DNA from 4 places in the Priestia sp. 40 genome. Region 2 is predicted to be linked to each of the others. Evidence: riboswitches for the same ligand, from Rfam matches in the RefSeq annotation. Region 2 holds a riboswitch; each other region holds the start of a gene.

Region 1 (7,899 bases), on a different contig from region 2:
CACAGTATGACCATTTTTCACTGAAGGTATAAGATATCTTTATCTTTTTACTTCGTAATATTCAATCCATTCTTTGTCTGGACCATAGAAAAATAAGTATCTTGCTCCATTTGGCAAAGTTACAATGTTTTCTTCCACAAATGAAACGCCTGCTGATTTTAAACGCTCAAACTCCTCTTCAATTCCATCTACTGCCAGCGCAAAATGATGAACTTTACCTTCATTAGGTAAGCTTGAGTTATACCCTTGAATTAACTCTACGATTACATTGCCTTCTAAACCTAGAAAAGCTAGCTTCAAAGACGGATCGGTATGTGGTAGTGTTTCGATGAGCTCTAATCCCACCTTTTGTGTATAGAACTCAATAGATTTTTCTATATCCTTTACTTGAACGCCTACATGTTCAAATTTTAAAATTGCCATATGCATCACCCGTATCTATAGTATGTAAAAACTATGAAATATATTAAAGAGAAAGGATATAGAAGTCAAGATAGGGCTGCTTATCAGGAAAGGGCTCTTAAATCATATTTTTGCTGGAGTGAATAGGGTAGAGGCTTCCATCAAGCGCAAACGAAATTTTGCCTGTTTCTTCAGATACAACTAAAATTAATGCATCCGATTTTTCTGACATTCCAATGGCTGCACGGTGACGTGTTCCCAATTTTTTGTTCGTTGAAATAATAGACGAGAGAGGTAAAACATTAGCAGCCGAAATAAGCTGATTATTTCTAATTAGGACAGCTCCGTCATGTAAGGGTGTTCCTGGATAGAACAGCGTCTCAACTAGCGTAGCGCTGACAGGAGCTTGAATAGGCATTCCTTTTTGAATAAGAGGATCTACATTTTGTTCCCGTTCAATGACAATTAAAGCGCCGTGACGTTTCTCAGAGAGGTTATGAATAGCTAAGGACAGAGCAGCATATTCAAATGTATAAGGCGATAAGTAATGACGCAAGTAATAAGAGGCGGCCGTAGCTTGAACATCTTGAAATAACCTTCTCATCTCCTCAAAATCACATAGGATACAATGATCACTCGTGTCTAAATGTTTAATTAAATTAGAGGCTTCAGTTGAAATCTGCTGTAAATATGTTCGTACATTATTTTTAATTGTATCGTCTAATTGAAAGGGTTGTCTCTCCATCTTATATAGCTCCTATCTGTCAGTCAGTGTTATCTGTAATGTGTGCTAATGTGGGTGAATTATCCGTAAAGCTTATAAATCCGCTATTAATTTTATAGAGAGATTTTGCGTTTTATTTAGCAAGAGAACATCAAAAGTTGGAGAAAAAAGAAAGCGTTTTATAAACTGATATGTTCACATTTGGGTTAAATTTACATATGTTGTTTTAAATAAAAGTATAGATATTTCTGTGAATTTAAAGTATAGTTTTCTTATCGGATATATGATTTTTAATGTTGACAAATATTCTAAATATGCTAAAATTTTTAAAAAATGCTTATCAAGAGTGGTGGAGGGATCTGGCCCGCTGAACCCCGGCAACCTGCTTAGCAAGGTGCTAATTCCAGCAAAGTGTGTATCATTTTGAAAGATAAGGTGAAAATTTATTGCCTACCCAGTCTTTCAATACGGAAGACTTTTTATTTTGATATAGCGCAAGCGATAATTTGAGAAGGGAAACCAATGACTGTAAACCCCGACTTAAAACAAATTTTTGAACACGCCGAAGCAAAGTAAGAATTAAATAGTTTCGCTGACTAGACACACTAGAGGCGGTTTTATCCAATTCTAGTGGGTAAAACCGTCTTTTTTTATTGGATAACGCGGATAACTAAGAATTGGAGTGGAGAAAATGGCAGACTTATATACGTACGAAAACTGGAGCGATACATTTCCAGAGTTCGACAGTAAAGATGAAACAAAAGGAGCCCTTTCAGCATTGCGGTGGGCGTATGATACCTACGGAGATTCAATTATTTATGCGTCAAGCTTTGGGATCGAAGGAATCGTGTTAATTGATTTAATTTCAAAAGTGAAAAAAGACGCTGAAATTGTCTTTTTAGATACAGGCGTTCATTTTAAAGAAACATATGAAGTGATTGATGCAATTAAAGAACGCTTCCCTGATTTACGTATTCATATGAAAAAGCCGGATTTAACTCTTGCAGAACAAGCTGAAAAACATGGAGATGAGCTTTGGAAGAGTCAGCCTAACTTATGCTGTCAAATTCGAAAAATCATTCCGCTAAGAGAATCCCTTGCTCCTTATGATGCGTGGATTTCCGGTTTGAGACGCGAGCAGTCTGAGTCTCGTGCCAACACGAATTATTTTAATAAAGATGAGAAATTCAAGAAGGTGAAAGTTTGTCCGTTAATTCATTGGTCATGGAAAGAAATTTGGCGCTATGTGTATAAGCATGATTTGCCGTACAACAAACTTCATGATCAAGGCTACCCAAGTATCGGCTGTGAGCCCTGTACCGCACCTGCCTATAATGTAGACGATTTACGTTCAGGAAGATGGGCGGGTACACAAAAAGTTGAGTGCGGATTACACGAATCTTAAATACGAAAGAGCTGAATAAATGATGCTTTTATATGTTGCCTTTATCATTGCGCTTTTTTTTGCAATGAATATTGGGGCAAGCGGTGCAGCAGCTGCTATGGGCGTTTCATACGGCTCCGGTGCAATTAAAAAGCGAAGAGTGGCCCTGTTCATCTGTGCTGTAGGAATTGTGCTCGGAGCTGTTACCGGAGGCGGTGAGGTGGTAAAAACCATCAGTTCAGGTATCATACCTGAAAAACTGCTGTCAGTAGAATTAGTTATTATCATTCTGGCTGCTGCAACGCTGTCACTCTTTTTCGCGAATTTGATTGGTATCCCTCTATCAACAAGTGAAGTAACAGTTGGCTCAGTTGTTGGAGTAGGAGTAGCTTATCAATCTCTGTATGTAGAAAAACTTTTAATTGTCATGTCTTTTTGGATTATTGTTCCGCTAGTTTCATTTGTCATTGCTTTTTTGATTGGGAAAGTGATAAAACGCAGAGCGCATAAAAAAGAAGCAGAGGGAAAGTGGAAAAGAGTTTTAACGATTTTAGTTATAGCGACGGGATTCTTTGAAGCCTTCTCAGCTGGAATGAATAATGTGGCAAATGCTGTCGGTCCTCTAGTAGGAGCTGGGTTAATGGATGCTACAACGGGTGTCATAGCAGGAGGATTGGCGGTGGCACTCGGAGCTCTTTTACTAGGAGGCCGAGTTATTGAAACAAACGGAAAAAAAATTACTCGCTATTCTGTAGGGGAAGGCTGCATTATTTCAGGTACTGGTGCTTCTCTTGTTACAGCAGCTTCACTGTTTGGTTTGCCAGTACCGCTTACACAGGTCACTACGTCTTCTATTATTGGGATAGGCGCAGCGAAAACGGGATTTACGAAAGAACAGCGCGAAGTGGTCATTCAAATGTTAAAGGTTTGGGTGGTATCCCCTGTATTTTCACTCGTAATCTCATATGTTCTTGTGAAATTAGTACTTGAAAGCGACTTATATTCATTTGTGGTGCTAGCTAGTGGCTGCATTGCCACAGCAGGTGTTCTAAGCTTAGCTAGAACGACTAGAAGAAAAAGAGCAAGCTTGCAGTCGGAAAAAGAAAAAATGACTGCGTGATTCAATTGCTTTTTATTATATTGTGTTAATTACTTAAGGAGGATTTTACAAAATGACAACAATTCAAGCACACGGTGGAGAATTAATTAATTTATATCAACCAACATATGACTACACTTCACTAACAAAAGAAATTGAAGTAGACAACATGGCTCTAAGTGATTTAGAACTAATTGGAATTGGTGCTTACAGCCCAATTACAGGGTTTTTAGGAGAAAAAGATTATCAATCAGTTGTTGAAAATATGCGTCTAGCAGATGGAACTGTATGGAGTATTCCTATTACTCTTCCCGTAACAGAAGAGCAAGCTAAAGAATTAAACATTGGCGACAAAGTAAAACTAGTTCAAAGCGGTGTGACATATGGTGTTCTAGAAGTTTCTGAGGTATATACGCCAAATAAAGAAAAAGAAGCGGAAAATGTGTACCGCACAGCAGAACTTGCCCACCCTGGTGTGAAGAAAATGATGGAACGCCCAAATGTATATGTAGCAGGTCCAATCGTACTTGTAGAACGTACACCTAAAACGCGTTTTGAAAAATATTACCTAGATCCAACTGAAACAAGAGCAGCATTTGAAGAACGCGGTTGGAAAACGGTTGTTGGATTCCAAACTCGTAACCCTGTTCACCGTGCGCACGAATATATTCAAAAAACGGCATTAGAAATTGTAGACGGCCTGTTCTTAAATCCTCTTGTAGGAGAAACAAAGTCAGATGATATCCCAGCAGATATCCGTATGGAAAGTTATGAAGTACTTTTAGAGAACTATTATCCTAGCGATCGTGTAGCTTTAGCAGTTTTCCCTGCTGCGATGCGTTATGCTGGACCTAGAGAAGCGATTTTTCATGCAATGGTTCGAAAAAACTTTGGATGCACGCATTTCATTGTAGGTCGTGATCACGCTGGTGTTGGTGACTACTACGGAACATATGATGCACAAAAAATCTTCAGTAACTTTACAGCAGATGAATTAGGAATTACACCTTTATTCTTTGAACACAGCTTCTACTGCAAGAAGTGTGAAGCGATGGCATCAACGAAAACGTGCCCTCACAGCAAGGAAGATCATATGATTCTATCTGGAACAAAGGTACGTGAAATGCTTCGAAACGGAGAAGTGCCACCAAGCACATTCAGCCGTAAAGAAGTAATTGAAGTGTTAATTAAAGGATTAGCAAAACAAAAAGTATCTTCAAAATAAGGAGCGGTTGAAGTGAGCAAATCAACAAACATTACGTGGCATGATGCTGGAATTACAAAAGAGGAAAGACGCGAGCAAAATAATCATCACAGTTTTGTATTATGGTTTACAGGTCTTTCGGGTTCAGGTAAATCTACCGTAGCAAACGCAGTGGCAAAAGCGCTTTTTGATAAAAATATTCGCAACTATGTATTAGATGGTGACAATGTTCGGTTCGGCTTAAATAAGAATCTAGGGTTTTCTGCTGAAGATCGTACAGAAAATATTCGCCGTATCGGTGAGGTTTCTAAGCTATTTGTAGACAGCGGTCAAGTGGTACTAACAGCATTTATCTCTCCATTCCAAGAGGACCGCGCTCAAGTGCGTGAGATCTTAGAGGGGAATGAATTTTTGGAAGTATACGTGGAGTGTCCGTTAGAAGAATGTGAAAAAAGAGATCCAAAAGGCCTTTACAAAAAAGCAAGAAGCGGAGAAATTCGTGATTTTACAGGAATTGATTCTCCGTATGAGTCACCGGCTAACCCTGAATTAACAATTAATACAAGCACACAGTCTGTAGAAGAATGTGTACAAACTGTTATTGAATATTTAGCTAACCGAAAATTTATCTAAATGACAGCGGACTTTGTCCGCTGTTCTAATTCAACTTGAAATTTGGGAGCATTGCGGAGACGTGGAAATGATGGAAGGGTGAAAGGCATTCATGGGGAAAGTATATCTAGTCGGTGCAGGGCCGGGAGATCCAGATTTAATTACATTAAAAGGGTTGAAAGCAATTCAGCAAGCAGATGTTATCTTATATGATCGTTTAGTGAATAAGGACCTGCTGGAGTATGCTAAAAGTGATGCAGATATCATTTACTGCGGAAAGCTTCCAAACTATCATACCCTCAAGCAAGAAACAATTAACAACTTTTTAGTGAAATTCGCTAAAAAAGGAAAAATTGTAACGCGCTTAAAAGGCGGAGATCCATTTGTTTTCGGACGCGGAGGGGAAGAAGCAGAAGCTCTCGTGCAGCAGGGCATTTCATTTGAAATTGTTCCAGGAATTACATCAGGCATCGCAGCTGCTGCTTATGCAGGAATCCCTGTCACTCACCGGGAATACAGCGCAAGCTTTGCTTTTGTAGCAGGCCATCGTAAAGATAGCGAGCATGATGCAATCAAATGGGATAGCCTAGCCAAAGGTGTAGATACTCTTGCAATTTATATGGGGGTGCGGAACTTACCGTACATTTGCCAACAATTAATGAAACACGGAAAAACTTCAGCTACGCCAATTGCATTGATTCACTGGGGAACATGTACGGACCAGCGCACTGTAACTGGAACTCTTGGTACAATTGTTGATATTGTTAAAGAAGAACAAATTGAAAATCCAAGTATGATTATCGTTGGTGAAGTTGTGAATTTTCATGACCGATTAAATTGGTTTGAGAAGACTGGACAGCATTACTATTCGTTTGCACAAGAAGCTTACTAAAGAGGTTGATTATATGGATGCAGTTTTATATGTTTGCCATGGCAGCCGCGTAAAAGAAGGCGCTGATCAGGCAGTTGCTTTTATTGAAAGATGTAAAAAAAATCTAGATGTACCGATTCAAGAAGTTTGTTTCCTAGAACTAGCTTCCCCCACTATTGAACAAGGATTTGAAGCGTGTATTGAACAAGGTGCTACTCGTATTGCAATTGTGCCTCTTCTGTTATTAACAGCTGCGCATGCAAAACATGATATACCTGAAGAAATACACAAAGTATATGAACGTTATCCCCAGGTAGAAGTGTTGTACGGAGAACCGTTCGGCGTGGACGAACGAATTGTTGATATCTTGGTAGAGAGAATCAATGAAACCAATGTGGATAAGCATGAAGATTCGATGGTATTGTTGGTCGGCAGAGGAAGCAGTGATCCTGCTGTAAAAAAAGATTTTAATGAAATAGCTCAACTGCTAAAAGGTAAAGGAGCTTTTAAAGAAGTGAGCACATGCTATTTAGCTGCGGCTTCCCCTAATTTAAAAGAAGGCCTGCACCTTGCGAAACAAACTTCGTATAAGCAAGTATTCGTTCTTCCTTACCTTTTGTTTACCGGTATTTTAATGAACGAAATTAAGGAAGAATTGGAGCAGTTATCAACAGATGACCAGCAGTTTATCTTAGCCAACTACCTAGGTTATCATGATGGACTTGCACGCATTTTAAGTCATCAAGTAAAAACGTTATTATCGAGCAAAGGAAATCAATACGATGTATACCGTTATGCTTGATTTAAAGGATCGTTCGGTCTTAGTAGTTGGAGGCGGAACAATCGCAACTCGTAGAATTAAAGGTTTTTTACAAGAAGGAGCAGCCATTACAGTGGTTGCTCCAACTGTTTCATCTCAAATAAATGAGTGGGAAGCTAAAGGTCAGCTGTGTGTAAAAATAAAAAAAGTAGAAGTAGAAGACTTACTTAATGTTTTTTTTATTGTTGTAGCTACAAATGATAAAGCTGTGAACGAGTTTGTTAAGCAGCATATTAAAAATGATCAGTTGGTTAATATGGCCAGCAGTTTTTCCGATGGAAATATTCAAATTCCTGCACAGTTTTCTAGAGGGAGATTATCGCTAGCAATATCCACAGATGGCGCTAGTCCTTTGTTGACAAAACGAATTAAAGAAGAATTATCTTCAAATTATGATGAGAGTTACACACAGTATACACAGTTTTTATATGAATGCAGAGTTCTTATCCACAGATTGAATGTGTCAAAGAGCCGTAAACATGAGTTATTAACAGAAATTATCGATGATCAATACCGGCTGTCTCTAGTAAAACAGAGGGAATTTTTACAACAGATTGAAAAATATAAATAAAAAAACGGCCAATTGGCCGTTTTTCATTTATACATTTTCAACTTCAATGCTACGAATACCGCTAATTTTTTGAATCTCGTAATACACTTCTGTAGTAGGACGCTGATTATTAACTGACACTTTCATACGTATATATAATTCATTGGTGTCTAAATCTTTGATTCGAATATTTTTTATCGTAATATTCTTTTCTCTAATGCTGTTAGTTGTAT
Region 2 (7,899 bases):
GCTGCCTCTTGAATCGCCCCAAAGAGACTGACATACATATGATCTTGAAGAAGATTAATAGCTTCTACTACACTTTCATTTCCTACAGCAAATCCAACTCGCCATCCCGCCATGTTATACGTTTTAGAAAGAGTATAAATTTCAATTCCCGTCTCTTTTGCACCAGGAGTCTGTAAAAAGCTGATTGGCTTTTTACCATCAAATCCAATTGCTCCGTAGGCAAAGTCGTGTACCACACAAATATCGTGCTTGGCAGCAAACGCCACGGTGTTTTCAAAAAATTCTGCCGTTGCCACTGCACCAGTAGGATTATTCGGATAGTTTAAAAACATGAGCTTTGCCTGTTCTTTAGCACTTTCACTTATCTCTTCGTATACGGGTAGAAAATGATTTTCAGCCGTGAGCGGCATCACTTCCATCTTGGCTTTTGCAAGCTCTACTCCAGACCAGTAATCAGGATATCCAGGATCCGGAACCAGCACTGTATCTCCAGGGTTTAATAAGCACTGCGGGATTTCAACAAGTCCACCCTTCCCGCCAAACAAAATAGCTACTTCTTTTTCGGGATCCACATCAACCCCGTATTCTCGCTTATAAAAAGTCGCAACGGCCTCTTTCAAAAACTGATGCCCCCGAAATGGAGAATATTTATGATGCATAGGATTAGCACTTGCTTTTTGCAGTGTTTCTACAATATGTGAAGGAGTAGGCTGATCAGGATTTCCCTGCCCTAAGTTAATAACGTCGTGCCCTTGGGCCATTACTTTTCCTACCTTGCCTACAAGTGATGCAAAAAATTGTTTTGGTAAACTTTTCAATAGTTCCGATTGCTCAAATTGTTTCATCATCGCACACCTTCTCAAAAAATTCTTGAAATTCTAGTCACAAATAATATATTGTAATACTCAACTTGTAAAGTCATTTTTTTCAACTACTAAAAAAGGACGGATGATAAAGTGAGTGTAAAAATTACGTGTTTGCAACTTGATATTGCGTTTGGAAACCCAACTAAAAACCGAAAATATATTCAACAAAAAATGACAGAAGCGCTGCAAGAAAAACCTGATATCCTGGTGCTTCCTGAGCTATGGGATACAGCTTATGATTTGACGCGACTAGACGAAATTGCAGATGATGAAGGACAGCAGGCCAAGCAATTAATCTCTCAGTTTGCCAAAACGAACGAAGTAAATATTGTGGCAGGTTCGATCGCGAAAAAAACAGAGCAAGGCGTCACGAATACAATGTATATTTTTGACCGAAAAGGTCGTGAAGTATCACAATACAGTAAACTGCACTTGTTTAAATTAATGGATGAGCACCTCTATCTAGAAGCAGGAACGGCAAAAAATCTTTTTACACTTGAACAGTCTTTATGCGCAGGAGTTATTTGTTACGATATTCGTTTTCCAGAATGGATTCGGGTTCATACTAGCAGCGGAGCAGAAGTCTTGTTTGTTGTCGCTCAGTGGCCGGCTCCAAGACTTGCCCATTGGAAAGCACTGCTCATTAGCCGCGCAATCGAAAATCAATGCTATGTAGTCGCGTGTAATCGTGTAGGCCAAGATCCTAATAATACATTTGCCGGACATTCCTTAGTCATCGATCCTTGGGGAGAAATAATCGCTGAAGCTGGCGATAGCGAAGAACTTTTAAGTGCTGACGTTAACCTGGAACTTGTAAAAGAAATTCGCAAACAAATTCCTGTCTTTACAGATCGCCGCACAGAATTTTATTAATTATGTATTGACAGCCGTTTTTTTGCATGATACGATTTTCACCAGATATCATAAAATATTCAAACAAATCAAAATTGAATAAGTAATCGTACTCTTATCAAGAGTTGGCTGAGGGATTTGGCCCTGTGAAGCCCAGCAACCGACCGTCATTCCATCCTAAGGTGGATCACACCCGTAAAACATGTTTTACAAAGGCACGGTGCTAATTCCAACAGAAAGTAATTCTTTCTGGCAGATAAGAGGTTTGAACACTACAATCAAGCCTCTTTCCAACGAAAGAGGCTTTTATATTTTCTAAAATTATAAAAGCCTCCATATATTCTTAAACCTATTAACTTAGTAAACAAATCAGTTTAATAAACTATGGAGGGATTCCGATGTCAACAATAAAAACAGAGAAATATCAGCCATTAACAGAAATTTCAGCAATCAAACTTGTGAAAAAGCTAGGTCTTTTTGATGCCACAGAAGCACTGACTGCCCGTGAAATCGGTGACGGCAACTTAAATCTCGTCTTTCACATCATAAATGATCAAACGAATAAATCCATTATCGTCAAACAAGCACTTCCTTATGCAAAAGTTGTAGGCGAGAGCTGGCCTCTATCCTTGAACCGTGCCACAATTGAAAGCAATGCGCTCAAGCAATTCGGTGCATTTACGCCAGAACTTGTGCCCGCTGTTCATTACCACAATGAAACGCTTGCTGTTACGGTCATGGAAGATCTGTCTCATTTAACGATTTCTCGCGCCGGACTTATTCAAGGTGAAAGTTACCCTCTGCTCTCACAGCATATCGGTTCTTTTTTGGGACATATTGCGTTCAAAACGTCTGATTTTGCCTTAAAGCCTCAGGATAAAAAAGAAGAAGTTGTCAAGTATAGCAACCCAGACTTATGCAATATTACGGAAGATTTAGTTTTTACAGATCCTTTTTTTGATATTGATACAAATGAATTTGAAAAAGCGCTGCGTCCTGATGTAGAAGAATTGTGGAATGATAGTGATGTAAAATTACAAGCAGCGAAATTAAAATATAAATTTTTAACAAATGCCCAAACGCTCATTCACGGTGATTTACATACAGGCAGCATCTTTGCTAGCAGTCAAGAAACGAAAGTGATTGATCCAGAGTTTGCTTTTTACGGTCCGTTTGGATTCGATTTAGGGCAATTTGTTGCGAATTTATTTTTAAATGCTCTTTCTCGAGAAACAAATCGCGAACCGCTATTCGCACACATTACAAACACATGGAACGTATTCAAAGATACCTTTACTGCGCTTTGGCATTCTGAAAACACTGAACCTTTTGCTAAAGATGAGCGCTTATTACATGAAATTTTAACGCAAACGTGGCAGGATGCTGTTGGATATGCAGGATGTGAAATCATTCGACGTACGATTGGCTTAGCTCACGTGGCGGACTTAGACGAAATTTCTTCTGAAGAAAGAAAAATTAACGCTAAACGTACTGCGTTAAAAATTGGACGCTATTTGCTTCTGCACCAACAAGACGTTTCACCAAATGAATTCGAACATTTACTTCGATAACGAATAATGTACACAATGAAAGGATCGGTATCAGCATGACAAATACACTATCACTTCCGCGCTCAGTGGAATGGAATGAATCATATATTACTTTATTAGATCAGCAGCAGCTTCCTGGCAAAGTCGAGTATATTAAGCTGCAAACCATTAAAGACGTATGGGATGCTATCACTACCTTGAAAGTACGCGGAGCTCCTGCAATTGGCATTACGGCGGCTTTTGGTCTTGCTCTTTCTGCGCTTAGCTATGACACAGATTCAGTCAAGGAATTTAACAAAAAGCTAGCTCTTGACCAACAGTATTTAGCTAGTTCACGCCCCACTGCCGTCAATTTATTTTGGGCACTAGAACGCGTAGCGAAAAGCGCTGAATCCGCTTCGTCCGTTAATGAAGCTAAAACAAAAGTTGTTCATGAAGCTATTCAAATTCAAGTAGAAGATGAAGAAACGTGCTACCGAATTGGCGATCATGCTCTATCTTTATTCAAAAAGAAAGATAAAATCATGACCATATGTAATGCTGGTTCAATTGCTACCGCTTATTACGGAACAGCATTAGCACCTTTTCACTTGTCTAAACAGCGGGATATTCCGCTTGAAGTGTTTGCCTGTGAAACAAGACCCGTACTTCAAGGTTCCCGCTTAACCGCATGGGAACTTCAGCAGTCGGGAGTAGACGTTACGCTGATTACGGATAATATGGCCGCTCATACGATTAAAACAAAAGGAATCAATGGAATTATTGTAGGAGCTGATCGTATTGCAGCGAATGGCGATACGGCTAACAAAATTGGAACGTACGGACTTGCTCTTTTAGCGAAAGCATTCGGTATTCCATTTTACGTAGCAGCGCCGCAGTCCACATTTGATTTATCTATTCAAGACGGAAGCAGCATCCCTATTGAAGAACGTTCACCTAAAGAAGTAACGCACATTGGAGATACGCAAATTGCTCCAGACGGAATCTCTGTGTACAATCCAGCTTTTGATGTGACGCCAAGCGAACTGATTACGGCCATTATTACAGAGCATGGAATTATCCATTCCCCGTCTTTTGAATCCATTCAAAAAGTTTTGCTGCAATCCGCTCAATAACAAGAGGCTGAGACAAAAGTATTTTAGCCTCACTGCAAAACGAACCATTAATCAACATGTTTGATTAATGGTTCGTTTTTTTTTTGTTATGGTGAATGTAGTTTCATCTGTTTCGTTCCTTCTAACAGTGGATTGGAGGGCAAGGCGAAGACTCCTGCGGGAAAAGCGGAACAGGTGAGACCCCACAGGAGCGTATGCGACGAGGAGGCTCAGCGGCCGCCCGCGGAAAGCGAAGTCTTGCACGGAAATCAACGTCGGTGTCACAAGCGATTCAGCTCATGTGTACGAGTTGTTCGTCTTTAGATGGCATTAATTTTGTTATGTCTCAACCTCTGTTATTAAACAGTGCTTTTCGGCTGCATTTGTAACACAATTGTAACAGTACTCTCTGCTTTTTCTACATATATTATAGGGGATTCTTTTTGAATAAGGAGGAGTAAATATGAGTGCAGAGCAAAAAACGGATAAAAACAAAGCGTTGAATCGCAAGCAGCAATATCAGCTATTCGATTTATCCAAAGATGAAGAACTAAATTCCCTCCCTTCTCCTCAGCAAATTGACGGTGTGTTTGTGCAAGGAGAAGGCTGGAAATTAGACGGTGAATAGCTATTAACTATAAGCGCCTTTTGCTACATTTCTTTCAAGCATTAATAGTTTTTCTTTTATATGAGTTTGGGAGCCTGCATAACCCGTTAAAGCTCCATTTTTTCCAATCACACGGTGACAAGGTAAAATAATAGGCAGTGGATTTCGACGATTCGCTTGTCCCACAGCCCTTACGGCTTTAGAGCGATTAACAGACTCCGCTACATCACTATAAGACCACGTTTGTCCATAAGGTATACCTTTAAGCGTTAACCACACTTCTTTTTGAAAGTCTGTTCCTTTTATATCCAAAGGCAAATCAAATGTTAGCGTGCGCCCTTCAGCATAATCCTGCAGCTGTCGCTTCGCTTCTTTCACATGGTGATAATTCTCGTCATGGACAAGTTTTTTAAGCTGCTCGTTATGATCATCGCTATCAAACCAAATATGTTGAACCCCTTTTTCCGAGGCTACAATATAAATTTTCAAATCAGAAAATAAATTCATTTCTCCATAGTACATACTCGCTTATCCTTTCTATTTAGGCTGGAAGAATAACATGAAAAGCTGTTCCTTCTCCTATTTTGCTTTCCACTTCAATTCGCCCTTTGTGTTCTTCGATAATTTTATATGAGACCATCAAACCGAGTCCCGTTCCTTTTTCTTTTGTCGTATAAAATGGTTCTCCTAAGCGCTTGATGCGCTCTTCGGGCATTCCGTCTCCTTGATCTCGAATGGAGACCGTCACGTAGTGCGGCTCTGTAGAGTAGACTTCAACAAAAATTCTTCCCCCGTTTGATGTGACTTCAATTGCATTTTTAATTACATTTATTAGTACTTGTTTAATTTGGTTCGGCTCGCAGTATACCATTGGCAGCTGAGGGGACACACTTAGTTCAAACTGAATATTTTCTAAAAGCGCTTGAGCATTTAATAAATCAATCGTTTCTTTAACAACCGCATCTAGATTTTTCTTTTCAAACTTTACGGCCTGTGGCTTAGCGAGTACTAGAAACTCTGTAATAATGGTTTCAATTCTTTTTAATTCGGATTTAATAATATCAAAATAAAGAGAGTGATCTTCTTGAATACTGCTTTCTAACAGCTGAACAAACCCTTTTAAAGCTGTCATCGGGTTGCGGATTTCATGCGCAATCCCAGCTGCTAACTGTCCGACTACTTGAAGCGTATCTGACTTCCGAATCTGCTCCTGCATTTGATTTCGTTCCGTTACGTCTCTTAAAAGCGTCATATATAGACCTGGCAAGATATCTTTTTTCGTAGAAAATTCGATATTTTTAACTTTTCCGTTCCCCGTAACGTACGTAATCTCTCCTTCAGCTTCCCCTTTTTGCTCAATCGTTTCTTTATGCTCAATGACCGCATCTAAATTCGCTGAAGAAATAAAATCCTCCATGGAGTGCGCACAAATCTCCTCTTTGCTGAGTTCTAAAATATCACAAAGAGAAGAATTCACATCAATAATATTTCGCTTACCGTCCCATAAAACTAACCCATCAATCGAACCATTAAAAATCTGTCTGAATTTCTCTTCGTTATTCCGAAGCTCCTGTTCGATTTTTGTACGTTCACTGATGTTTCGAAAAATCGTTAAATGGTCTCCTTCTATAATGCCTTTTTTCCCTGTGAATTCCAACTGTTTGATTTCTCCATTTGGCATGTAAAAAGGAAGCTGATTGCGAATTTCTCCTTTTGTTTGAAACGTTTGGAGCACCTTTAACGCACTAAAGCTTTTTGTATCGATAAACGTATACAAATTGCTTCCAATTAATTTGTTTAACGGCAGCTCAAAGGTACGCGAAGAAGCAAGATTAGCGTTCAAGATTTCACCATCATCTCTCCAAATCAAGATCGCTTCAATCGCATTTTCAAAAATAGCTCTGAAATTTTTTTCGCTTCTCAACAGCTGCTGCTCCATCAGCCGTTTTTCCGTCACGTCTCTCATAATGGACATATAGTATTGACTGTATATATTAGCCGTTGTGGTAAATTCAAAAAAAGTAACGTCTCCATTTTCGAGCCTAATCGGCAGCTCACCGCTTGTCTTTCCTTCTTGATGAAGAGTTCTCCATAATTTTTTCACCTTATAATGATAAGTAGGTTCTACAAGTTCTTCTAATGTTTTGGTTAGAAGCTGTGCTCTTGTATAATTTAATCGTTCGCAAAATGAAGGGTTCGCGTCGATAAGCTGACCCGTTCGATCAAAAATGACAATTCCGTCTACCGCTTCATTAAATACATCCATAAACATATGATGACTAATAAACCGTTCATTTTCCATCATTTTGTGCTGCGTAATATCTCGAAATGTACACACAATAATGCCCGACATGTGGCTATGTTTGTGTGAAGTAAATTCAACATGTTTCATCATGCCGCTCCGAAGCGTCATCGCGCCTTCGTATTTGAAATAGCTTTCTTCTAAGAGTGCTGGATAATACGCTTCAATCATGTCATACGGAAAATACATTAGAAAATCTTTCATTTGATACGTTAATAGCTCATCCTTTGTTTTTTCAAACAGCCCGCAGGCTGATTCATTTGCATTTATAACTTGAAAATACTCATCGAATACGACAATGGCATCTAATACGTCATTAAAAATAGCTCGTAGCTGCTGTAATTCACCTTGCTGCTTTTGCGCAGCTTCAGATGTTAATTCTCTGTGTGGTGACATGCTCATTGCTCCTTTCTTTTGCACTTCCCATTTCCCCACCTTTTATCTATAGACTTAGTATTCTACAAGATTTGCTTTTTACCTTTTTAAAATTAGCCACGTTTATTCAAAATGCGACATTTCTTCGCATTCTCCCGCTATTTAGAAAGAAATCGTGAATAAAAGAAATCTACGTTCACCCTACCAATAAAAAAATCCGAACGAATTTGATTCTTCATCAAGAATCTCGATT
Region 3 (7,899 bases), on a different contig from region 2:
TTCAGCACCGGCATCTTCAGCTCCTCTAGCTCTTCTAGCGGGATATGATACCCTTTATTCCATAGCGGCATATTGGCTACTAACGTGTTAAATGTATGAAGCGGATGCTGCAGGCTGGCATAGCTTAAATCCGAAATTCCACCAAAATAACTTTGTTCAACTAGCTCCACTTGGAATTTCTCTTTAGCAGTTGCCTGTACGTTTGACAAAATCCCTTGTACAAAGGGATCATCATGTGAACAAACGGCCGGGTAAAAAGGCGGCGTAAAAAATAAGACCATCATCGGAGCTGCTTCTTTACATAAACCAGCTAAAGAGTTTACTAATTTAATGGTTTTATTTCTGTCATCATCCTCTTGTGCCAAAAGTGCTGCTTCCATTTCTTGCACATATTTTTCACCGTGCTGTTTGACTGCATGAGTATAAAGTTCTTCATACGTCCATACGTTCACGTCAAGAGATGAACCCTCCATTCCCGCAGCGTACTGCCTAGCGGCTTTATTATAATGTTTGTTCACATTCAAAGCCGCTTTGTCAGCCGATTTCAACAGCAGATCTGTTACTTCTTTAAGAGAGCGGTTTAACATAAATAAATTAAATAATACAACGGCAGAGTGAGGAACTTGAACGGAATACTCTTCTTTTAAATCTTTTTGTACCAGCACCGTAGGAGGTGGACTCGTTTCATCTCTTACTTTTTCGCAAAAATCAACGTTTAATTCTATTTCTTTTGTTAAATAAGAAGCTAGTAAATTAGCATTTAAACCAGCTAGCGGTTCCCCTACATGAGTTTCTTTTCCATAACACAAAAAGCTTGGCATGATCTTCCCAATCGATCCTGAGTACACATAGTTCGTTTGATCACCAGGATAGCGGCTGAACACTGGTTCTGCATTTAGCATGAGAGAAAAATCCAGCTGATGTTTGCGGGCAAGTTCTAAAAGAACAGGGACTGCTTTTCTCATCCCAAGCGAATTTACTTCTTCATCCGGTACCGACAGCAGCAGGATGTTTCCGTCAAACTCTCCGTTGCATGCTCGTTCAACCATACTGATGTGAAGGGCAATGCCTGCTTTCATGTCCATCGTTCCTCGGCCAAAAAGCCAGTCTCCTTTTATCATATCTTTTTGTACGTGCGCGGGAACTTGTTCCATGTGGCTATAAAAAGTACTCGTTAATGTATCAGCGTGAAAAGCATCCTTTTTCCACTGTCCATAATCTTGTACATCCACTACATCGTAATGACTTACTAGTACAACTGTTTTGTTCGTATTTTTCCCTTGAACAAAAGCTGTGACAATCGACCGCCCGTCTCCTGTTGAATGAAGCTCGACTTGCTCGTTTTTTTGAAAGTAAGGCAGCTTCAATAAATACGACGCTATCGATTCAGCCATTTCCACTTCTGCCATCGTTCCTGTCACGCTAGGTATAGAAACCAATTCGCTTACAAGTTTTTTTAACTGTTCTTTTGTTTGATACAAAGATGTTTTGTTCGACATACCCTTCATCTCTTTCCTTTTTCTAAATTTTCTATCAAACAAAACCATTCGTCAATCCCTTTGACAGAGACCCTTTCAATCTCTCCCTATGTATCATAGTATGGCGCTGCCTTTACGCACATGATAAAAAAAAGAGTGCGCGGCTAGGGATAGCACCGCACACTCTTTTTTTTACTTTGCGTCATCTTCTAAAAAGTCTAGGATACGATCAATAAGCTGTTCACTTCCTGCATCGTTTCCGTGTTCAAGAGACATTTCCATTTCAATGCTCCTTTCATAAAATATTCTTGTTTTATAACATACCACAATTCATTTCGAATGTAACCTTCAATTTGTGTAAAAATTTCGACAATTTATGATTAATTTTAAAAGCTAGTGAGTATTGATTATACCCACCAGATTCTTTGCTTGTCAAAAACCATGCTTTCTATTTAAAAACACTAAAAAAATAGAGGCGCGAGCAAACTTCTTCTATAAAAGACAGCCTACTCGCTCAAGCTTGGAACAGCATGATGAATAAATTTCTAGTTCATTTGCTTTTTGTACATCTTTAATATCTATGCCTACAGCATATGTACGAACATGGTTTTCGACCACAATTTCATAAAATGTTTCTAATTCACGATAAGCTACTTGATAATGCTTTCCTAATAATTTCACTGCTTCCTTTAATGCTTTCTCTCCTGTATATGCTGCAACTGCTGTATGACTCATAAAACCCTCTCCTTTTAGAAAAATAAAAAAACTCATTTTGCTTTGATGCAAAATGAGTTTTTCACCCGTTTTATCACCCAAAGCACATGCTTTGCTGGTAGGAGCACCTTACATTCGTAGGTTGCTGTGGAGTCAAAGAGCCAGATCTCTCGTCCACTCGTGATAACTTTTTTAATTTAAAATTTATTTTATCAAACAATTCCATCCGCGTAAATAGAAAAATGAAAATATTTTAATTTTTTGGGTAATGGAATGAATTCAAAAAATGAAAGCTTAGATTAGCAAAATAAGAAGCTGCTACAAGTAATGCCTCTTCATTTAATGAAAAAGAAGGATGATGCCATTCATATTCTCCAGCTGTACCCATCCATACAAAAAATCCTGGTACATGCTGCTGATATACGGCAAAATCTTCTCCTCCAGGCGATTGTTCAGCTGCTACGACTTGATAACTAATATCCTCTGCGGCTTTAATAGCCAGTTTTTCCAGCCTATCATCATTGTTTACTACAGGAAGATACGGATACCATTTAACGTCTACTGAAGCCCCGAAAGCTGCGCCAATCCCTTCAGCAGTTCGTTTCATAAGAGCCGGTATTTTTTCTCTCGCTTCTTCTTGAAAGGTACGCACCGTTCCTTCAAGCGTTACTTTGTCAGGAATGACGTTCCACGAGCTCCCTCCATGGATTTGAGTTATGCTGACAACAACATTTTGAAATGGGCTGAGATTACGGCTGACAATGGTTTGTAAACTAGTAACAATTTGACCAGCAGCAGCAATCGGATCTATTGTTTTTTCAGGAATACCCGCGTGACCTCCTACTCCTTTGACGTCAATTTCAAAACGATCAACACTTGCCATTAAAGGTCCTGGTTTGATACCAATGGTTCCTACAGGAAGATCCGGTTTGTTATGCATCCCAAAGATCGCTTCCACTCCTTCGAGCACACCTTTTTCAACTAGCATTTTTGCCCCAGAAGCCGTTTCTTCGGCAGGCTGAAAGATAAATCGAACCGTACCGCAAAGCTCCTGCTGACGCTCTTTAAGAAGGATGGCTGCTCCGATTATAGAAGCCGTATGAAAATCATGTCCGCATGCGTGCATAACACCGTTCACTTCAGATGCAAATGGCAGATTGGTTTTTTCTTCAATTGGCAACGCATCAATATCAGCTCGAATAGCGATAGTAGGTCCCGGCTTTCCTCCCACAATTTCTGCTACTGCTCCTACGTCTAAATGGAACGCATCCGCTATAGAAATATCAAAGTGCTTTAACCACTTTTTAATACGTTTAGTTGTTTCATATTCTTTCATTGAAAGCTCTGGAAACCGGTGCAGCTCACGGCGTATGTCTATTAGCTTATTTAGTAGTAATTGATCTGTCATATTTATCACTCTTTCACATGTCTTAATTTGGAGCACTTCTCTATCTTTTACGACAAAGAGTGTATCTCATTGAGTTTTTTATAAAGAAATATGGTCGTATAACCTTCTGCAAGGTGCTTTTCTTTAGCTTGAACATATCCTTTTCGTTCATACATCTCAACTAACCAAGGATGTTCTTTTGCTGTTCCTAAAGACACACCTGGTGATTTAAACGTATTTTTTATTACCTCTTCCTCTACTAGATGCAGCAGCTTAGACCCAACTCCTTTCCTGGCAAACGACGGGTCTACTGCAAACCACCAAAGATGCGGAACAGCAAACGGACCTGGATGTTCTCCCCAAGGCATTCGTATAGATACAGTAGCAGCGATTCTTTTCTCTTCTTCGTACACATAGCAAAGGTTTTGAGAAATATTTTTCTTAACGAGGGCAAGATCAGCAGTAGCTGCTAAGAAAGGAATGCCTAGCTCTCGAATAGGCTTGTATGCTTGTAGAGTTAAGTTCAATAAGTTATCTGCATCGTCATTTGTTGCCAAACGGAATTCATTTTTCATCTCTTCGTCTCCTTATGCAGTGCTTAAATATTTCATTTAACTTATAAGTTTACTAAGAATTAAAAAAGACAGACTGCCGCCTTGCGTACTCACTATACAACTGCTTTTATAACGTGTCAATTCTATTTATTGTTTTCTATAAAAAGTATAAATAAAACAAATACGCGCAGTTTTCTGCGCGTATTTGTTACATATCAAGACAAATGTTAGGACTCGCTCACCGTAGCTTTTAAGTTAGCTGCCAACAGCACAAGTTCTTCTATAGATGCTAATTCCTCTTGTGAAGCCGCAGCTACTTCTTCAGCATAAGCAGCTGCTTGTTTAGCTACCTCCGAAAGGGCCATGACAGACTCCATTACTTTGAATGAATACCCATCAATCTCTCCTGTTGCCTTTGTCATTTTGTTCATTTGTTCTTGAGCAGCAAAGACATCTTCCATGATTATGGAAAACTGTTCAGTTACATCTTCGACAGTGGAAATACCGAGCGTAACTTCTTCCGTATTCACTTCCATGTTTTGATAAGCCTGCTTTGCCTGCGCTTCAATTTCTTTTAACAGATGACTGATTTGTATAGCGGACGTTTTAGATTCTTCCGCTAGCTTACGTACTTCCCCTGCTACTACAGCAAAACCTTTTCCATGTTCTCCAGCCCTTGCAGCTTCAATAGCAGCATTAAGTGCAAGAAGATTTGTTTGTTCAGCAATTCTTGTAATCGTGTCAATAATTCGTCCAATCTCTGTAGAACGATCTTCGAGCCCCTTCACTTCACTGGTCGATATCTTAACAGATTCATAGATTTTATTCATTTGATTCGTCACCTCTTTCACCGCAACATTTCCGGTAGAAGCATGTTCAGAGGCTCTGTTCATCGATTTTTGTACCTTTGAAGAATGATTAGTCATTTTCTGAAGCAGCTTTGCCATATCCACCATAGCTTGCTCGGTTTCAACCACACTTAGCAACTGCTTATCAGAACCCGCAGCAATTTCTTGAATAGACATCGTAACTTCTGTCACAGCTGTTTTTGTTTCCTCCATGCTTGCAAGCAATTGCTCTGAAGAATGACTGACCGTGCTCTTTGTTTTACTTATTTTCTGACGCAACATTCTCATGTGAGTCATCATTTCATTAAATGAAGATATGAGTGTACTAATCTCATTTTTCCCTTTCAAAGGAACAACATCTACAGATAAATCACCGTTTGAAATCCCTTTCATTGTTTTTGACAAATTTTCAACCGCAATTATGTAGCGACGTATGATAAAATAGAACACGGTAGTTGTAAAAGAAACAAACAGAAATGTAATCACTAGCGTAATCGAAGCTGCTTGCTCTTGTTTCACAATAAGATAATAATTTGTTACTTCAATTACAGTAGATGTTATGGCCACCATGGCTGCAATCATACATAGCATTTTCATGCGTAAACTTTGAAAAGCTTTTTTCATTTTTTCATCCCCTATACAATCTAAAGACATAGAATGTCTAATCTATATTAGTAGTATCGGCATATTTTTATATTTTTTTGTAAAAACTAAAGAAGAATTGAAACAATTATTATTGGCGCTTTTCCACTAAATATTGGAATTCATATCATTCTGCAAAGCGCTGCAACAGCAGTTGATAACTGTCTGATTATTCTTTCATTTGACCAAACTCTACCTTTGCTTATAAAATGAAGATTTGTAGAAAGGAGTACGAAAAATTTTATGTATACGTATCAAACAGGCAATCAAACAATTGACTACAAAATTGAAGTCGTTCCAAATAGAACCGATATCACGGTGCAAATTTGTGACAAAGAAGGGGTAAAAGTTATTATCCCGAGAGGTCTTAATGAAAACAATGTGCGTTCAATCATCGCACGCAAAGCAACATGGATTTTAAAACAACTAAACGGTTCACAACCAGCTGAGGAAAAGCCATCTGCTCCAAAAAAAGAAGCAGTAAAAAAAGAAACAGCTAAAAAAGAGGCTCCTAAAGCAGCAGCTTCTGCAGCTAAAACTGGTTCTTTTGAAGAAGGAGACAAATTCCCTTACCTAGGACGTCAATACCGCTTAAACATCGTTCGTGGAGATGTAGCAAAGGCTGAAATGACATTCCGTGCAAAATTCATTGCTACAGTACCTGAAAGCTGGAACGAGCAGCAAACAAATGAAGGTATTGGACAACTATTAACAGAATGGTACCAAGGCCGCGCAGGTGAAAAATTCCAAGAAGCTTTGAAATCTGTTAAAAAAGCAGCAGACAATGCTCCTGAATCTGTTAAGTGGGACGAGTTAGGTGAAGAATACGCTACGACTCAAGATAATACAATTGTATTAAACTGGCGTTTGCTAACAGCTCCTCTTGCAACAATTGAATATGTCATTGCTTCTCAATTTACAAATGCAGATGAGTTATTTGAAGATGCAGCTGAACGCAAACAGTGGTTAAGCGATAACACCCTAAACGCATTTTAAGTTTATACATAAAAAAAGCACGCGGCGAACGCGTGCTTTTTTTATGACAATGAAGTATTATATCCACTCCCTCCCCTCAGAAATTCCACTCTACCAGGTCTTTGGACATGTCAAAGTTTCTACACCAATCGATATATTGTCTTTTAAAAGAAAGATATATATAATCAAGAAAATGTTTGATTTTGTTTAAATGTGGATACGTATACCTATAAGCAAGATGGCAAACACTTAAGGTAAGCAGTTTTGCTATAAAAGTTGTAAAAGAAAGGAAGTGCAGCTTATGAAAGGACAGAGCTTTTTTATTTTAGGACTTATATTTGCTCTTATCATTGCTGTTTTAGCTGTAATTAACAACGATCCGGTACAATTTAACTATGTATTTGGTTCACAAAAATGGCCTCTTATTTTAATTATCTTAACAACGGCTGTGTTTGGAGGAGTAGTTGCTGCTTCATTGAGCTTTGTAAAAATTGTTCAACTAAGAGGACAAGTGAAACAGAAAAACAAGCGAATTGCTGAGCTGGAAGAAGAGATCAAGCAGCATAAGCCTGTTGAACCTGTTGTTGAAGAAGAGCCAAATCAACCAGCTACTCGAACTGAGCGCGCTCAGTTATAATAAAGAAAAGCCGTTATTCTCCAGAATAATGGCTTTTTTCATTTTTTGTTCCACCACGCATATTTTTGGAATACACGCATAAACAGATAGATATGGAAAACTTTAGTTCTGAATGGTACAATCAACACTGTTATATCTCTATGAAAAACTTAAATTGACAGTCTTACCGTTAAGAAGGTGTTCATCCATTATGGTCAATAAAAAAATAAAGCGTGAAATTCTTACATACACAAGCGTCATCCTCGGCACCGTTTTGCTTTCTGTTGTCGTTCAGCACTATTGGTTTCAGCCCTATACTGTAAAAGGCGATTCTATGAAGCCTATTTTGCACGAAGGCAATCGAATTATTATTAACAAACACAGCAAGCTAGAGCGCTTTGACATCGTCGTTTTGCAAGCTCCCTACAGCAGTGATTTTCTAGTAAAGCGTATAGTGGGCTTACCAGGAGAAACGGTCGAATACAAAGATGATGTTCTCTATATAAATAACAAAGTCAAAAAAGAGCCGCATCTTCATAAATATTTATCCAAAGTTCCCGCTTACGAGCGATTCACTGAAAATTTTTCCACGTATGAACTGTCTCCAGACGGCACGATACCGGATGGGTACGTATTAGTGCTAGGTGACAACAGACGCATTAGCCGAGATGGCAGGCATTTTGGC
Region 4 (7,899 bases), on a different contig from region 2:
GACATGCGGACCATGATATTACGGCTCCTGGAGAACAGGTGAAAAAGTCGTTTGCATCTTCTTATGTGAACGGAATCTTTGTTGCCATTTCTCCTAGCAATCTCATCTTTTGGCTGAGCGTGTTTGGAACAGTGCTGACCAACTCGCTTCAATCCTCTCACTCTTTTCATTTCCTGCTGATTGCTGCGGGGATATTAACAGGGATTTTAATTCATGACTTAGGCTTAATGACGATTGTCTCTGGAACTAGAAAAGTGCTGAATCAACTTTATATCAAATGGGTTTCTATTGCAGCTGGATGTATCTTAATTGGTTTTTCATGCTACTTTCTTTACCGGTTTATTGGGAATCTGCGCATGTACTTTTAATGTTTCTACATATTTTATGACTTACTAAATCCCCTCTTTATCTAGTATAGAGAGGGGATTTTTATAATCTAGCAGGGACTATCAGACAAAAAGTTCACAATTCCGTCACATTTCTATTGATTTTTTTCTCTTTTTATACGAAAATATAAAAAAGGGAGGAAATATCATGAAAATCAAAAAAGCACTTCGCATCTTTATTGGATCAAACGTTCTTGTATTATTAACATTCGGCCTTCTTCCAGCACTATTGGTTAACCCTGATATTGACCTAATTCAATCATTTATTAATTATATAGGCAAGGATTAATTCCGCTTTAAATAGTCATAATTTTCAATCTATTATTTTTATAAAAAAAGACAGCGCAGGCTGTCTTTTTTAGTAGGTTTGTTTATTTAGTTGAAAATAGCCTTTTAACATCTACTTTTTGATCCTTAACAATCGTATACGTGGCCTGCTTTTTATCCTTAAAATTAAACGCTTTTATGTAATCATCATCGTAAATCGTTAAACCGTACGCATCTTTTCCGTTTTCAACGATTTTTACCCAGTAAGCCTGGTCAAACTTTGGGTCCAGCTCCTTGCTTTTTTTTACTTCTAGCTGTGATAAAGAACGTACGATCTCTTTCGTCTTCTTTTTATCGTCTATTACACGTTTTCCTTCGTCTGTATCTATTTCAATACGCGTAACGTTTGCTTGGTCTACTTTTATGACGTCTTTTAATTGATAGGCTTTCCCTGTATATGTAAAGTAAAATACTGCGATAAATAAAAGTGCAGCAATAATAATTGTTCTTTTTTTCAAAAGGAACCTCCTTTTCCATATCACGCTGCATTCAGGTGATACATCTTTTTATTCCTCCAGTCCCGCAGCCTTTTAGTAGAATGCTGCTTCCTACAAGTAAACTATACGTTAATCCCGGAACAGGAAGTATTAATGTCACCATCAACAGTAACATGCCCGTACTTGTAAGAGCTACTCCGGCAGCTCGATTTTTCATTCATTTCACCACCGTTGCTTGGTAAATTCGATTTCCTGTTCACTTATTAGCTATGTACTTTTCGCTTGTAATAAACGAGGGTCCAAAAATATACGCATATTCCTACTAGTAAAATTGTAGCTTCCCAGCCTCTTTCACCGGTTTTAATAAAATCATAGGAAGACCAAATTAACAGCGCTACCGTATAAAATAAAAAGCCGTTTCGCGCAGCTTGTTTAATTTCAAACTTTTCCATTTCGTCCGCTTTTTTTATTTTCACATTACCTTCTCCTTTTTAACTAACTCATGATTTATGAAATAAAAACAGCTCATCTACTGTTGCTCCCAGCTCTTCGGCGAGTTGAAAAGCTAGCGTTAAGCTTGGATCATACTTATTGTTTTCAATTGCATTAATCGTTTGTCTCGAGACGCCGCATACTTTTGCCAGTTCATCCTGAGACATTTTTTTGATTTTACGCAGTTCTTTAATTCGGTTTTCCACCATTCATCACTCATCTCTAAAATGTAAAAAACTTTTTACATTTATATCTTACATTATCTTCCTCAATTTTGTCAAATATGTTTGACAAATTAATATTTCTTACATACCTGAAATAAAGGATGGGAAAAAGCAGGTTAGTTGAAGGACAATTCGAACGAGCTTGATTAAGAATCAAACTCGTTCAGATTTTTTATTGCTATGATGAATGTAGGCTTGATCTATTTCGTTCGCTGCTTCTAGCTGTTGATTGGAGGGCCAGGCGAAGACTACTGCGGGAAAAGCGGAAGTGGTGAGACCCCGCAGGAGCGAAAGCAACGAGGAGGCTCACCGTCCGCCCGCGGAAAGCAGAGCCTTGCACGGAAATCATTAGCGGTGTAACAAGCGATTCATAGTAGTAACATCAAAGCTTCTTACTCATATTAAACCACTGCACGCCTGCATGCTGCGACTCCGCCAATCCTTGATTCACATACCCGTTTTTTTCATAAAAAGGAATTAATTCTTCTTTACACGTTAAGGTAACCGTTAAGCGCTGTTTGTTCCGCGCTTGTTTCTCAAACTCCCTCAGCAGCATACTAGCAATTCCTTTATGATGATGCTTGGGATTTACAACGATACCTAAAATACTTTGATGACCACCTGTCTCAGGGTTCGAAATCGTTTTTTCAAACAAATCATCCGTGATAAACGGAGCTGAAATGACGGGGCCGTTCACATATCCGATTATTTCTTCATTTTCTTGGGCAATGATAAACGTATCAGGAATGGTGTTGATCCGCGTGATAAACGCTTCTTTTGAGGCAGCTTCTTCAGGTGTAAAGCCTTTGTTTTCTAACGTAATTAATTGGTTTAAATCCTTTTTATCCACTTGTCTTATAATCATTGAAACGTTTCCTTTCATTATGTATTTCTCTTTTTTCTCTAAAAGCTTCTATTACATATAACTATCTCTTTCTACTATATATAAAAATGCCCAAACAAAAAAGGATTGACCTCTGCATCATACAGAATTCAACCCTACTTCGCTTTTTAATTAACGTCTTGATTATTTGATAAATGCACCAAACGGCTTGCCTACCGGAAGCACAACTCGACCATAGTGAGTATTTAATACAGCCGCTGCAGATCCATAGAATGAAAACAGAGCAATTAATAGCTCTGACACTGCTGCTAGTAAGTGCGTGTACTCATATGCCACATCAAATGTACTTAGCGATAATCCAATAAATAAGAAATCAATTAACACAAAAATAATAAATAATACTTTATGAGTGCCCATTGCTCCAACTGTCATAAAAACGCTGAAAATTAAGTAGCCTACAAAAGCAAATGCGAGCTGCTTCGGATCCGCTGCTTTTGCGAGCGCTTCCCCAAATGCTCCAAGCTGAATAAGCCATGTCATGCCGACACCTAGCCAAAATAACCCGAAGGCACCAAAAGCCGTTGCGCCGAAGGTATTATTATGTTTGAAATCTTGCATAGACGCGATTAACTGCCCTATTCCGCCTAAAAAAATCGCCCATGGCAATACCAATGAAACCCCATCGGTTACCCCAAGCTTTTGAAACGATGCAACAAGTGTCACCATGGCAAGTCCGAATAGACCTAGCGCTGATGGATCTGCTGTTACAATTTTAACGTGCTGCGTGCTGTTGTTGCTCATGTTGTACCTCCCTGATTTTAAAAACACCTTTAAAAAGATACAAAAATCTACGGGAAGTGTCAATGGATATTTTTGGCCTTTAAGAAACCCATAAGACCAAGCAGTGTAGCGTTTACACTGCTTGGTCTTTACTTTCTCGTTATTAAACGTTTTGTAATAAATTTTGTCTTGTTTGTTTTGCAGACTCAACCATCACTTTTAAAGCTTCAACCGTCTCGCTGATTCCTCTTGTTTTAAGGCCGCAGTCGGGATTAATCCAAAACAATGCAGGATCAAGCACCTGCAGAGCGCGGTCAATGTTTCTTGTCAGCTCTTCAAGCTTCGGTACGCGCGGGCTGTGGATATCATATACGCCAAGTCCGATTCCTTGATTGTACGTATGTTTTTCAAACGCATAAATTAGTTCACCATGGCTTTTAGACGTTTCAATGGAAATCACGTCGGCATCAAGCGCTTTGATCGCATCAATAATCTCTTCGAATTCTGAATAGCACATATGCGTGTGAATTTGCGTCTCGTTTTGCACCGATACCGTCGCTAGCTTGAACGCATACACCGCGGCATTCAAGTAGTCTTCCCAGTTTTCTCGTTTTAACGGCAATCCTTCACGCAGCGCCGGTTCATCTACTTGAATCATTGAAATGCCCTGACTTTCAAGTGCTTCTACTTCTTTTCTAAGAGCAAGCGCAATTTGATTTGCGACGTCGTAGCGCGGGATATCATCACGTACAAACGACCAGTTTAAAATCGTAATCGGACCCGTCAGCATTCCTTTAACCGGCTTATCTGTTAGAGACTGTGCATACACAGTTTCTTTGATCGTCATCGCCTGCTCGTACGATACATCTCCGTAAATGAGCGGCGGCTTTACGCAGCGAGAACCGTATGATTGCACCCAGCCAAACTTCGTAAACTGAAAGCCTCCTAATTTTTCACCGAAGTACTCAACCATGTCCGTACGCTCAAACTCTCCATGCACAAGGACATCTAAGCCGATGTCTTCTTGAATTTCAATCCATTTTTTGATTTCATCGTTAATGTACGCTTCATATGCTTCATCGCTTAACTCGCCTTTACGCCACTTTAGACGCTGTTGTCGCACTTCTTTTGTTTGCGGGAAGCTTCCAATTGTTGTCGTGGGAAGAAGCGGCAGTTGAAAAGCTTCTTGCTGAACGCGTTGACGTACGTCAAACCGCGCTTGGCGCTCAGCTTTATAGCTGTCCAGCTGCTTCAGCTCTTTTTGCACGTCTTGATGGTTTCGGAAAGATGATCCATTTAATGCTTGAATCGCCTGTTTACTTACGTTTATTTCTTCTTCTATTGCTTCTTTTCCTTGCTGCACCGCTTTTGTTAAAAGCGTGATTTCCTTTAGCTTTTCATCTGCAAAAGAGAGCGCATTTTTTAACACTGGCTCAATGGTTTCTTCATTTTTTACCGTGACAGGAACATGTAATAAACTCGATGAAGGCTGCAGAATCAAACGGTCTTTTGATACGGCTTCTTCAATTTCACTGATCGTTAAAAGCTGCTCGTCCAAATTTTCACGCCAAATGTTTCGTCCGTCAATCACTCCTGCTGCCAGCACTTTATCAGTCGGAAACCCATATTTATTAAGCGCAGTGAGATTTTCTCCTCGGTCATGTACAAAGTCTAAGCCAATTCCTTCAACAGGAAGAGACACAACTTCTTTGTAGTAATCAACGCTGTCAAAATACGTTTGCAAAATGACTTTTACATTCGGTGCCGCGTCATGCAGGACTTGATAGACTTCTTTGTACAGCGCCAGGTCTTCTTTTGATAGCGTTGTAGCTAAAACCGGCTCATCTATTTGTACCCACTCTACTCCTTCTGCCTGAAGCTCCGCTAAGATAGTTGCATAAAGAGGAATAAATTGTTCAACTACTTCTTTAAACTCACTTTCTTTATATCCTTTTGATAGCTTTACAAATGTTACCGGACCTAAAATAACGGGCTTTCCTTTGATATTTAGCTTTTGTTTTGCTTCTTTGTAAAATTGAAGCGGACGATTTTCTACGAGAGCCGGCTTACGTCCTTCTAGCTCTGGTACGATATAGTGATAATTGGTGTTAAACCATTTTGTCATCGTAGAGGCTACTGCACCTTTTGTTCCTCGCGCAATGTCAAAATACGTTTCAAGCGATACTGGTCCTCCCTCGTACTCAAAGCGCTTTGGCACCAAACCAAACATAACAGCTGTATCTAACACATGATCGTATAAGCTAAAATCGCCGACTGGAATCAATTCAATTCCTGCATCACGCTGTTTTTTCAGATGCCCTAGACGAAGAGCCTCCATTTCCTGCAGAAAGATATCTTTCTCTAGCTTTCCTGCCCAAAACTGCTCAAGCGCTTTTTTCCATTCTCGTTTTTCACCAATTCTTGGATAACCTACATTTGAACTTTTTACACTGCTCATTTTTTCCACTCCCTGTATATTTTTTTATCGATAAACTAAAAAATCTCTCTTTTCGAAATGAAAAGAGAGATGATACGCATACTTAACTAAAGTTGAGATAGCCTGTTTTTCTCAACACGTATTCCTCACTCCTCTCTATATCCCGTAGAGCTTAAGTGCATACAACAGGCAGGTCTCCTGACTTAGGTTCATCGCTTCCTATCCCTTCCCATTTCAACATGAAACAGTGGTTAATAAGTTGCTCCCCATTACAGTGGCGGGACCGCGCCGGCTTTTCACCGGTCTTCCCTTTTAAGCTGCGTACATTCGTTACACAGCACCTGATGCATTTCTATGAAATTGTTTATTCAAAACACCTTCACATAAAATAAAAAGCCTCTCTATCATGAATAGAGAGGCATAGTATCTATGAAATCCTCTCTTATTTTTCAAAGCTGTACGCTTTGCAGGATGTAGCACCTTTTTAACAAAATTGTTAAATGGTTGCCGGGCTTCACAGGGCCAGTCCCTCCGCCTCTCTCAATAAGAGTTTTAATTGTTTATAATGTTTTGAATTTAGAGTTATCTTAACACCTTACATTTACGTTGTCAAAAGAAATTTAAAAAAATCAGTTTTCAGGAGGTGCTGACGCTAATTTTTGCCTTAACAATTTGTAATCATCTTTTCGATGTGTTTCGATCAAGTCTTTTGCTCCTTGATGATACCCTGAAGAATAGATGTACTCTACCGCGGTTTCGATAAGCATTCTCTTTTCTTCCGCACACTCCCGATCCATTAAAGGGAACAGTCTACCTAAAAGGTCATTTAAATCTTCCTTAATAAAACGATTAAGTCCTTCTTGCATCTTTTCGTTTGCCATGATAGCTCCTCCATTTGCTGTGTATCTTCTAAGCCTCTATAAACAGGCAGTTCACTGTAAATTTTAAGATAAAGTTAAGTCATTAAACAGTATATCAAGTGAATGTTTTTCCTCAATTACATATGTAATACAAATATATGACAAATATAGAGAATATATCATCATTCACTATCTATTATAACGTTTGACTGAGCCTTCTGCTACAAGGTTTCTTTAAACATTATGCACAATCTTCCAAAAGCCTGCCTGTGAATCACAGGCAGGCTCTCCATTAAACATAACTTTCTATTCTCTTGTTTTTACAAACAACTTCTTCGAGGTCGTCCAAAATCCTTCCAAAGAAGAGGTCCTAAAATGTCGTACCGGCTAACAAAAAACTCCGTAAAATTATAATTATTTAAAATTAAAGGCGGCTCAAAATCAAGGGGAGCACCCGCGCCTCCTGACAATACAAAATCAGTGCCTCTTCCAAGCGTAAACGACCCGTTTCTGTTTTTTCTAATAAACTGCTCGTCATACGCATGCACGTGACTGACTAACACTTTTTTCACGCGGTGTTCTTGAATTAAATCAAAAAATTCTTGACTTTGAGGAGTCGTTACAGGAAACCCTTCAAGGTTTGTCCACCGACCAATATTTGGCTGCGCATGCATGGCTATAACGGTATTACGAGGAGCATCCTCTAGCTGCTGCTCTAAATAATTAAGCTCTCTATCTGTAAATCCATATATTTTATTTTTGGGACTGATGACATTATTTAATGCAATGCACCGGAAGTTAAAGACAGGAATATCAATGACCCAGTGTACTTTTCCGATAGTGGCTCTGAAGTTTTCGAGATTGCTTTCATCAAGGTACAGTTCATCATGATTCCCTACGCATACAAACAAAGGAATGTTTGGTGCGATTTTTTCGACAACCTTAACAAAGTGCTCCAAATACTCTTTTTTCCCTGTATAGACGGTGTCTCCCCCATGAATAATAAACAGCGGGTCCAATTCCACCGCCTTTTTTAACACAAGCTCAAATTCACCGCTCATCGTGAAACAATTATCGTTTGGTCCGTCACCTCTGCTGTCGCCCATAAAAAC

Evidence for each region. A riboswitch is a leader RNA that binds a small molecule or an ion and turns the genes downstream of it on or off. The one in region 2 is predicted to bind S-adenosylmethionine.
Region 1: it holds a riboswitch for S-adenosylmethionine, as region 2 does, so the genes downstream of both, ACO1DI_RS09320 (phosphoadenylyl-sulfate reductase) here and mtnK (S-methyl-5-thioribose kinase) in region 2, are expected to answer to the same signal.
Region 3: it holds a riboswitch for S-adenosylmethionine, as region 2 does, so the genes downstream of both, ACO1DI_RS24860 (hypothetical protein) here and mtnK (S-methyl-5-thioribose kinase) in region 2, are expected to answer to the same signal.
Region 4: it holds a riboswitch for S-adenosylmethionine, as region 2 does, so the genes downstream of both, metE (5-methyltetrahydropteroyltriglutamate--homocysteine S-methyltransferase) here and mtnK (S-methyl-5-thioribose kinase) in region 2, are expected to answer to the same signal.

What each region holds. Positions count from the first base shown of each region.
Region 1 is NZ_JBMPZA010000005.1:1,579,037-1,586,935, reverse strand. Features, by position in the region: gene ACO1DI_RS09330 (VOC family protein) at 40-423, opposite strand; gene cdaS (sporulation-specific diadenylate cyclase CdaS) at 521-1,147, opposite strand; SAM riboswitch class I at 1,461-1,563, shown strand; gene ACO1DI_RS09320 (phosphoadenylyl-sulfate reductase) at 1,818-2,531, shown strand; gene ACO1DI_RS09315 (inorganic phosphate transporter) at 2,551-3,630, shown strand; gene sat (sulfate adenylyltransferase) at 3,683-4,834, shown strand; gene cysC (adenylyl-sulfate kinase) at 4,847-5,446, shown strand; gene cobA (uroporphyrinogen-III C-methyltransferase) at 5,538-6,317, shown strand; gene ACO1DI_RS09295 (sirohydrochlorin chelatase) at 6,331-7,098, shown strand; gene ACO1DI_RS09290 (NAD(P)-binding protein) at 7,079-7,687, shown strand; gene ACO1DI_RS09285 (MgtC/SapB family protein) at 7,715-7,899, opposite strand, start outside.
Region 2 is NZ_JBMPZA010000017.1:310,865-318,763, forward strand. Features, by position in the region: gene ACO1DI_RS21315 (pyridoxal phosphate-dependent aminotransferase) at 1-845, opposite strand, end outside; gene ACO1DI_RS21320 (carbon-nitrogen family hydrolase) at 957-1,739, shown strand; SAM riboswitch class I at 1,831-1,981, shown strand; gene mtnK (S-methyl-5-thioribose kinase) at 2,117-3,289, shown strand; gene mtnA (S-methyl-5-thioribose-1-phosphate isomerase) at 3,325-4,383, shown strand; gene ACO1DI_RS21335 (hypothetical protein) at 4,578-4,751, shown strand; gene ACO1DI_RS21340 (hypothetical protein) at 4,826-4,990, shown strand; gene ACO1DI_RS21345 (methylated-DNA--[protein]-cysteine S-methyltransferase) at 4,994-5,491, opposite strand; gene ACO1DI_RS21350 (PAS domain S-box protein) at 5,511-7,667, opposite strand.
Region 3 is NZ_JBMPZA010000025.1:19,728-27,626, forward strand. Features, by position in the region: gene ACO1DI_RS24855 (M20/M25/M40 family metallo-hydrolase) at 1-1,499, opposite strand, end outside; gene ACO1DI_RS24860 (hypothetical protein) at 1,971-2,213, opposite strand; SAM riboswitch class I at 2,281-2,382, opposite strand; gene ACO1DI_RS24865 (amidohydrolase) at 2,446-3,600, opposite strand; gene ACO1DI_RS24870 (GNAT family N-acetyltransferase) at 3,648-4,154, opposite strand; gene ACO1DI_RS24875 (methyl-accepting chemotaxis protein) at 4,361-5,605, opposite strand; gene ACO1DI_RS24880 (M48 family metallopeptidase) at 5,867-6,619, shown strand; gene ACO1DI_RS24885 (LapA family protein) at 6,900-7,235, shown strand; gene lepB (signal peptidase I) at 7,426-7,899, shown strand, end outside.
Region 4 is NZ_JBMPZA010000005.1:273,399-281,297, forward strand. Features, by position in the region: gene ACO1DI_RS02440 (LysE family translocator) at 1-368, shown strand, start outside; gene ACO1DI_RS02445 (hypothetical protein) at 535-675, shown strand; gene ACO1DI_RS02450 (DUF5301 domain-containing protein) at 758-1,171, opposite strand; gene ACO1DI_RS02455 (hypothetical protein) at 1,203-1,367, opposite strand; gene ACO1DI_RS02460 (hypothetical protein) at 1,414-1,620, opposite strand; gene ACO1DI_RS02465 (helix-turn-helix transcriptional regulator) at 1,651-1,851, opposite strand; gene ACO1DI_RS02470 (hypothetical protein) at 2,092-2,226, shown strand; gene ACO1DI_RS02475 (GNAT family N-acetyltransferase) at 2,249-2,749, opposite strand; gene ACO1DI_RS02480 (acetate uptake transporter) at 2,894-3,511, opposite strand; gene metE (5-methyltetrahydropteroyltriglutamate--homocysteine S-methyltransferase) at 3,654-5,948, opposite strand; cobalamin riboswitch at 6,099-6,287, opposite strand; SAM riboswitch class I at 6,367-6,477, opposite strand; gene ACO1DI_RS02490 (hypothetical protein) at 6,557-6,808, opposite strand; gene ACO1DI_RS02495 (metallophosphoesterase family protein) at 7,108-7,899, opposite strand, start outside.